Regions from separate parts of the Allofournierella massiliensis genome, predicted to be linked through region 2. Evidence: predicted binding sites of a transcription regulator. Region 2 holds the regulator's gene; the other holds the start of a gene.
What was found. Region 2 encodes HrcA, which represses chaperone genes, less so after heat shock. Its sites were predicted from a motif close to TGTTAGCACTCNNNNNNNNNGAGTGCTAACA; they were not measured.

Region 1 (4,210 bases), on a different contig from region 2:
TGCGGCCATGCAGGTATTTGAGGAAGTGGGCTTCTCCCCTGTAATATAAAAGGCACCTCCGCACAATTTACGCCCAAGGGCTCAGGTGGCGTATCGCACCAAAATTTCCCGTGCTATTTTCCAAAAATGCTCGCCAAGCCACCAAGGCTTGGCTGTGCTTTTTGGTTCATATCACAAAAAATTTTCCGGCGCGCTCCACCACCTGAAATTATGCGGAGCCGCCTGAAACAAACAAAACGGGGCAAGGCAGGCTGCCTTGCCCCATTTTTCGGATTGGAGTTTTTTCCATGGACTGGTATCCCCTCTGGAACTCGCTGCGCATTGCTGCCATCAGCAGTGTGCTGGTGTTCTTTTCCGGCATCTTTGCCGCCTACTATGTGGCCCGGCTGCCCCGGCTGGGGAAGGGCCTGCTGGACGTGGTGCTCACCCTGCCGCTGGTGCTGCCCCCCACGGTGGTGGGCTATTTTCTGCTGCTGGTGTTCGGGGCCAAACGGCCGCTGGGCATCTTCCTCGCCAATTTCGGCATCAAATTCGTGATGACCTGGTACGGCGGCATCCTCACCGCGGCGGTGGTGGCCTTCCCCCTGATGTACCGCACCGCCCGCGGCGCGTTCGAGAGCTTCGATGAGCGTCTGACGGACGCAGGCCGCACACTGGGGCTTTCCAACACCTATATTTTCTGGCGGGTGCGCATGCCCGCCTGCCGTCAGGGCATTCTGGCGGGCGCGGTGCTGGCCTTTGCCCGGGCTCTGGGCGAATACGGCGCCACCAGCATGCTCATCGGCTACACCCCCGGGCGCACCGCCACCATCTCCACCACCGTATACCAGCTCTGGCGCACCGGCGATGACGCAGCCGCCTTTGCCTGGGTGCTGGTAAATCTGGCCATCAGCGCGGCGGTGCTGCTCACCGTGAACCTGCTGGAGCAAAAGCAAAGGAGGCGCGCCCCATGAGCCTGTTTGTGGACATCGAAAAGGATCTGGGTTCCTTTCATTTAAAGGTATCGCTGGAAACCGACGGCGGCATCACCGGCCTGCTGGGCGCTTCCGGCTGCGGCAAAAGCATGACCCTGCGCTGCATCGCCGGGGTGGAAACGCCGGCCCGGGGCCGCATCGTGCTGGATGGCCGCACCCTCTTTGACTCCGAGCAGCGCATCAACCTGCCGCCCCAGCAGCGGGGGGTGGGGTATCTGTTCCAGAGCTATGCCCTCTTCCCCACCATGACCGTGCGCCAGAACCTGCTGGCCGGGCTGCACCGGGAAAAGGACAAGGCCAGGAAGCAGACTCTTTACCGGCAGGCGGTGGAGTTGCTGGGCCTTGCCGGGCTGGAGCAGCGCCGCCCGGCTGAATTATCCGGCGGGCAGCAGCAGCGGGTGGCGCTGGGGCGGATTCTGGTAAACCGGCCCCAGGTGCTTTTATTAGACGAACCCTTCTCCGCGCTGGACAGCCATTTGCGGGAGCAGCTGCAGCTGGACATGCTGCGGGTGCTGAAGGATTTTTCCGGCGACGTGCTGCTGGTGACCCACAGCCGGGACGAAGCCTACCACATGTGCGGCCGGCTGGCCATTCTGGACGAGGGCCAGCTGCTGCGCTGCGGGGCCACCAAGGAGGTATTTGCCGACCCGGGCAGCCGGGCGGCGGCGCGGCTCACCGGCTGCAAGAACATCGCGGCGGCCCGGCGCACCGGCCCCAATACCGTCTGGGTGGAGGACTGGGGCATCCAGTTCACCACCGCCCGCCCGGTGCCGGAGGATCTGTGCGCCATCGGCATCCGGGCCCACTACTTCCACCCCAAGGCCCCGGCCAACCGGTTCGAGGTGGAATACACCGGCCAGATCGAGGAGCCCTTCGAGTGGATCATCCAGATGCGCACCCCGAACCAGACCCCCGGCACGCCGGACATCTGGTGGCGCATGGCCAAGGACAAGCGCCCGAACCCTCTGCCCGCCCAACTGGGCGTGGCACCGGAAAATATTCTGTTGCTCACCCGCTGAGGATTCAGCGGGCAGCCGCCCGGAAAAATGTTAATTTTTTGTGAACCCTCTTGACAAGTAAAAGCAGCGGTTTTACAATGTTAGCAGTCGAGGCACGAGAGTGCTAAAACAAACAAGAATTCTTACTTTGTTCGGTAATGAAAAGGGGGCTTGCCCAATGAACACCAACAAATTTACACAAAAAACGCTGGAAGCGCTGCAAAGCGCCCAGCAGACCGCCATTGAATATCAGAACCAGACTCTGGAGCCTGAGCACTTGCTCTTTGCGATTGCTAATCAGGAACAGGGCCTGATTCCCCAGCTGCTGCAGAAGATGGGCGTGGAGCCCGGCAACTTTGTTTCCGCCGCTGCCCAGAAGATTTCCCTTCTGCCCCATGTGACCGGCTCCGGCCGTGAGGCGGATAAGATTTACATCTCCGCCGCCACCGACAAGGTGCTGAACGCGGCCGAGAGCACCGCCACCGCCATGAAGGACGAATATGTGAGCGTGGAGCATGTGTTCCTGGCTCTGATCGAGAACCCCAACAGCGCGGTGGCCGAGCTGATGAAGCGTTTCTCCATCGACAAGAACAAATTCCTGAGCGTTTTGTCCGGCGTGCGGGGCAACCAGCGGGTGACCAGTGACCACCCGGAGGATACCTACGACGTACTGAAAAAGTACGGTCAGGAACTGGTTGAGCTGGCCCGTCAGCAGAAGCTGGACCCGGTGATCGGCCGTGACACCGAAATCCGGAACGTGATCCGCATCCTGAGCCGTAAGCGCAAGAACAACCCCTGCCTGATCGGTGAGCCCGGCGTGGGCAAAACCGCCATCGCCGAGGGCCTTGCCCAGCGAATCGTGCGGGGCGACGTGCCCGAGAACCTGAAGGACCGCAAGGTATTCAGTCTGGACATGGGCGCTCTGGTGGCCGGTGCCAAGTACCGGGGCGAATTTGAGGAGCGTTTGAAGAGCGTATTGCAGGAGGTGAAGAAGAGCGAAGGCCAGATCATCCTGTTTATCGACGAGCTGCACACCATTGTGGGCGCGGGCAAAACCGACGGCGCCATGGATGCGGGCAACCTGCTGAAGCCTCTGCTGGCCCGTGGCGAGCTGCACTGCATCGGCGCCACCACGCTGGACGAGTACCGCCAGTATATCGAGAAGGATCCGGCTCTGGAACGCCGGTTCCAGCCGGTGATGGTGGATGAGCCCACCGTGGAGGACACCATCTCCATCCTGCGTGGCCTGAAGGAACGCTACGAGGTGTTCCACGGCGTAAAAATTCAGGACAGTGCCCTGATCGCCGCGGCTACCTTGTCCAACCGTTATATCTCTGACCGGTTCCTGCCGGACAAGGCCATCGACCTGGTGGATGAGGCCTGCGCCATGATCCGCACCGAGATGGATTCCATGCCCGCCGAGCTGGACGATCTGCGCCGCAAGATCATGCAGCACGAGATCGAGGAGGCCGCCCTGAAGAAGGAGACCGACACCCTGAGCGCCCAGCGTCTGGCCGCCCTGCAAAAGGAGCTGGCCGAGATGCGCGAGCAGTTCAAGGCCATGAAGGCCCAGTGGGACAACGAAAAGAGCAGCATCGGCAAGGTGCAGAGCATCCGCGAGCAGATCGAGCAGACCAATGCGGCCATCGAAAAGGCCGAGCGGGAGTACGATCTGAACAAGGCCGCCGAGCTGAAATACGGCAAGCTGCCCGAACTGCAGAAGCAGCTGGCCGAAGAGGAAAAGAAGGCCGAGGCCGCCGGTCAGACGCAGGACAACCTGCTGCGTGACCGGGTGACCGACGAGGAGATCGCCCGCATCGTGGCCCGCTGGACCGGCATCCCGGTGGAGAAGCTGGTGGAAGGCGAGCGGGAGAAACTGCTGGGCCTGGAGGACATCCTGCACAAACGGGTGATCGGCCAGTCCGAAGCGGTGACCAAGGTGAGCGAGGCCATCCTGCGCAGCCGGGCCGGCATCGCGAATCCCAACCGCCCCATCGGCAGCTTCCTCTTCCTGGGCCCCACCGGCGTGGGCAAAACCGAGCTGGCCAAGGCGCTGGCGCAGGCATTGTTTGACGACGAAAAGAACATGGTTCGCATCGACATGACCGAATACATGGAGAAATTCAGCGTCAGCCGTCTGATCGGTGCGCCTCCGGGCTATGTGGGCTATGAGGAGGGCGGCCAGCTCACCGAAGCAGTCCGCCGCCATCCTTACAGCGTGGTGCTGTTCGACGAAGT
Region 2 (4,210 bases):
GCTGTCGTTAAAGTAAGCGGGCACGGTGATCACGGCCTCGGAAACGGTCTCGCCCAGGTAGGCCTCGGCGTCCGCCTTCAGCTTGGCCAGAATCATGGCGCTGATCTGCTGGGGGTTGTAGTCCTTGCCGTCGATGGAAACCTTGTAGTCGGTGCCCATGTGACGCTTGATGGAGCTCACGGTGCGCTCGGGGTTGGTGATGGCCTGGCGCTTGGCCACCTGGCCGACCAGACGCTCGCCGGTCTTGGTGAAGCCCACCACACTGGGGGTGGTGCGGGCACCCTCGGCGTTGGCGATCACAACGGGCTCGCCGCCCTCGATAACGGATACACAGCTGTTGGTAGTACCCAGGTCAATACCAATAATCTTGCTCATAATCTATTCCTCTCCTTCTCGAATCGTATCAGAATGAAGTTGATTGTTTTTATCAAAAAGCCGGTTGGCTTTTCTGCTTATTCAGCCACCACAACGGTAGCATGGCGGACGACCTTGTCGCCCAGTTTATAGCCCTTCTGGAACACCTGCACCACGGTGCCGCTCTCCTGCCCTTCGGCAGCGGGCTGCTGCATCACGGCGCTGTGCACCTCCGGGTCAAAGGGAAGGCCCAGTGCGGGGATCTCCTCCACCTTGAGCACCTTGAAGGCAGCGGCCGCTTTGTCCAGCGTCATCATCACGCCTTTTTTGTAGTTCTCGTCGGTGGTGGGGGCGTTGGCCGCCATGTCCAGCGTATCCAGAATGGCCAGAATCTGGCTCACCGCGAAGCCCACGCCGTTGTTGAAGGCGGCGTCCTGCTCGCGGGCGGACCGCTTGCGGAAGTTTTCGTACTCGGCGGCGGTGCGCAGCAGCTGATCCTTGGCGGCGCTCAGCGCGGCCTCGGCGGCAGCGGCTGCTGCCTTTGCGGCCTCCAGCTCGGCGGCCAGATCCTTTTTCTTTTCCTTGCCGTGCTTTTTCGGCTCCTGCCCGGCGTTTTCTTCCGGGGTGCCGGTTTCAGCGGCTTTGGTTTCCTCCGCGGGCTGCTCTTCGGGCTGCTGCGCGGGGTTTTTCATCTCTTCGCTCATGTATTGTCCTCCTGCGCCTTGCCGGCCATACATTCGCCGAGCTTCAAGGCATAATATTCCAGAATGGGGATCAGCTGTTCAAAGGGCATCCGTACCGGGCCCAGCAGCGCGATGGCTCCCGTGAGCCCGCCGCCTGCCAGATACCGCTTGCCCATCACACAGAGGCCGGGCATGGGGTTTTCCATGTCCTCCCCCAGCAGCACCGAGGTGCGGCCGGTGGGCGGGGTGATGAACCGGCCCGCCTTTTCCTGATCGGCGAACAGCTCCAGCACACCGGGCAAACAGCCCTCCAGCTGGGGCCAGCGCAGCAGATACTGCTGGCCCTCCAGATAGGTGCGGGCCTTGGCGGCCTCACACAGCAGCGCCGCGGCGGCCTGCACCACCGGATACAGCGCCGGGCCCTTTTCGCCCATGCTGGCGGTCACAGCCGCCAGCCGCTGGGCGCTCAGATCCGCCGGGGCCACAAAGGCCAGCCCCCGGTTCAGGGCCATGGCAACCAGCTGGGCGTCCTGCCGGGAAAAACCGGTTTCCAGCCGGGCCACCCGGGTGCGTACCCCGCCAGCACTGGTCACGCCCAGCACCGCGGCGGAATACCGGCCCACCTGCACCACCTCGAAATGGGCGATGCGCAGATCGTCCGACCGGGGGGTGGTGGCGGCCACCGTGTAACCGGTCTGCTCCGCCAGCGCCTTGGCCGCGCCCTCCGCCAGCTTATCCGGCTCGTAGTCCAGCCGGGCGAACACCTGATCGATCTGGGCCTTCTGGCGGGCGCTCAGCCCCGCCTTGGGCTGCATCAGATGATCCAGATAATACCGGTAGCCCTTGGCGCTGGGCACCCGGCCCGCGCTGGTGTGGGGCTGCTCCAGCAGGCCCAGCTTGGTGAGGGCGGCCATCTCGTTGCGCAGCGTTGCGCTGGAGACCGCCATGTCCAGATACTGGCTCAAAAGACCCGAGCCTACCGGTTCGCCGCCCTGGGTATACAGGGCAACAATCGCTTCCAGCACGCGCTGCTTTCGATCATCCATCGGCACAGGTCCTCACCTCTTTTTGTTCTTTGTTTAGCACTCTATGTTCCCGAGTGCTAAGTCTATTTTACTCCATTTTATACGGCTGTCAAGGGGGTGCGCAAAAATTTTAAAAGTTTCATGCTTTGTTCACAATCTGCCATAATTCCCCTGCTTGGGCAGGGCAAAACAAAGGCTCCCGCCGCCCCGCAGGGGCGTGGGAGCCGAAAAACTGGCGCTTCAGGCCTCCACCTGCTTTGCCAGAAAGGCCGCCGCAATCTGCAATGCGGCCTGCTCCGGCTCGCCGGGGCGGGCGCTCTTGTCAGCCGAGAGCAGCAGCACCGCGCCGGCCACATCGCCCCCGGCCAGCAGCGGGCAGGCGGCAAGAATGTGCCGGTCGGCCCCCTCGCAGGGGAACACGCACTCCTCGGCCTTGCCGCTGTGCCAGAAGGGCTTGCGCCGGTCCATGATGCGCTCCAGCGGGATGCTCACGCCCCGCTCCTGATACTCCCGCTTTGCTGCGCCGGCGGCGGCGATGATGCTGTCCCGGTCGCAGACCAGCGCGGTCAGGCCCAGTATTTTGTGCAGGGCCTCGGCGTACTGGGCGGCAAAGCCCGCCAGCTCGCCCATGGGGGAATACTTTTTAAAGATGACCTCCCCGGCGCCGGTGGTGAAGATCTCCAGCGGGTCGCCCTCCCGGATGCGCTGGGTGCGGCGGATCTCCTTGGGGATCACCACCCGGCCAAGATCGTCGATGCGTCTCACGATTCCTGTTGCTTTCATGGCAGACTCCTTTTTGGATTGGTATTGTAATTCGTAGTATCTGCCAGAATTTCCAGTTTATGCACCCGCAAGCGAAAAAAGCCCCCGGGCGGCGAACTGCCGCCCGGGGGCTCTGCTCAAAACGTTATTTATTCCGCGCCTACCATGCCGTTCCACAGCCGGTAGTACACGCCCTGCTTTGCCAGCAGCTGTTCGTGGGTGCCCTCTTCCTCGATGCCCTCGGCCCCCAGCACCAGAATGCGGTCCGCATGCTGGATGGTGGTCAGCCGGTGGGCGATGGTCAGGGTGGTACGGCCCCTGGCCAGCTTCTCCAGGCTCTTGCCCACCAGCACCTCGCTCTCGTTGTCCAGCGCGCTGGTGGCCTCGTCCAGAATCAGGATGGGCGGGTTCTTCAAAAATACCCGGGCAATGGAGATGCGCTGCTTCTGCCCGCCGGACAGCTTCACGCCCCGCTCGCCCACATAGGTATCGTAGCCGTTTTTCAGCTGGGTGATGAACTCATGGGCGCCCGCCAGCTTTGCGGCGGCGATCACCTCTTCCCGGCTGGCGCCCACCTTGCCGTAGGCAATGTTCTCGTACACGGTGCCGCTGAACAGATACACATCCTGCTGCACCACGCCGATGGCCCCGCGCAGGCTCTTCAGGGTCACGCTGCGCACGTCCTGATCGTCGATCAGGATGCGGCCGCTGGTCACATCGTAGAACCGGGGAATCAGGTTGCACAGGGTGGTCTTGCCGCCGCCGGAGGGGCCCACCAGCGCCACCTTTTCGCCTGGCCGGATGGACAGGTTCACATTCCGCAGCACCTGATTGTGGTCGTCCGGGTATTCAAAGCTCACATCCTCCAGCCGGATGGCGCCCTCGGTCACCGTCAGGGGTCTGGCGTCCGGTTCATCGAAGATTTCCACGTCCGCGTCCATGATCTCGCAGAAGCGCTCGATGCCGGTCATGCCCCGCTGGAACTGCTCGGCAAATTCCACAATGCGGCGGATGGTGGCGATGAGGGTGGTCACATACAGCATATAGGCCACCATGTCGCCCGGATCGATCTTGCCGTATACCAGAAACAGGCCGCCGGCCACGATCACCACCAGATACATCAGACCGTCGAACAGGCGGGTGCTGGTCTGGAAGGCGGCCATGTAGCGGTAGCTCTGCTTCTTGATGGCCTGAAAGGCGGCGTTGTCCTTCTCAAATTTTTCCTTCTCCACTTCCTCGTTGGCGAAGGCCTTCACCACCCGCTCGCCCAGCAGGCTGTCCTCAATGCGGGCGTTCAGCTCACCGATCTGCACCCGCTGGCGGCGGAAGGCCGCCCGCACCTTCAGGTTGATGAAGGTGGACACCACCCCCATCAGGGGCACGCAG

Region 1: the regulator HrcA is predicted to act here: its motif matches at 2,072-2,102, upstream of clpB (ATP-dependent chaperone ClpB).

The regions. Positions count from the first base shown of each region.
Region 1 covers NZ_CAXSWZ010000015.1:15,100-19,309, reverse strand. The annotation lists gene modA (molybdate ABC transporter substrate-binding protein) at 1-49, shown strand, start outside; gene modB (molybdate ABC transporter permease subunit) at 288-953, shown strand; gene ACESYO_RS09315 (sulfate/molybdate ABC transporter ATP-binding protein) at 950-1,993, shown strand; gene clpB (ATP-dependent chaperone ClpB) at 2,151-4,210, shown strand, end outside.
Region 2 covers NZ_CAXSWZ010000006.1:649-4,858, reverse strand. The annotation lists gene dnaK (molecular chaperone DnaK) at 1-375, opposite strand, end outside; gene ACESYO_RS04535 (nucleotide exchange factor GrpE) at 453-1,058, opposite strand; gene hrcA (heat-inducible transcriptional repressor HrcA) at 1,055-2,083, opposite strand; gene ACESYO_RS04525 (stage V sporulation T C-terminal domain-containing protein) at 2,303-2,845, opposite strand; gene ACESYO_RS04520 (ABC transporter ATP-binding protein) at 2,974-4,210, opposite strand, start outside.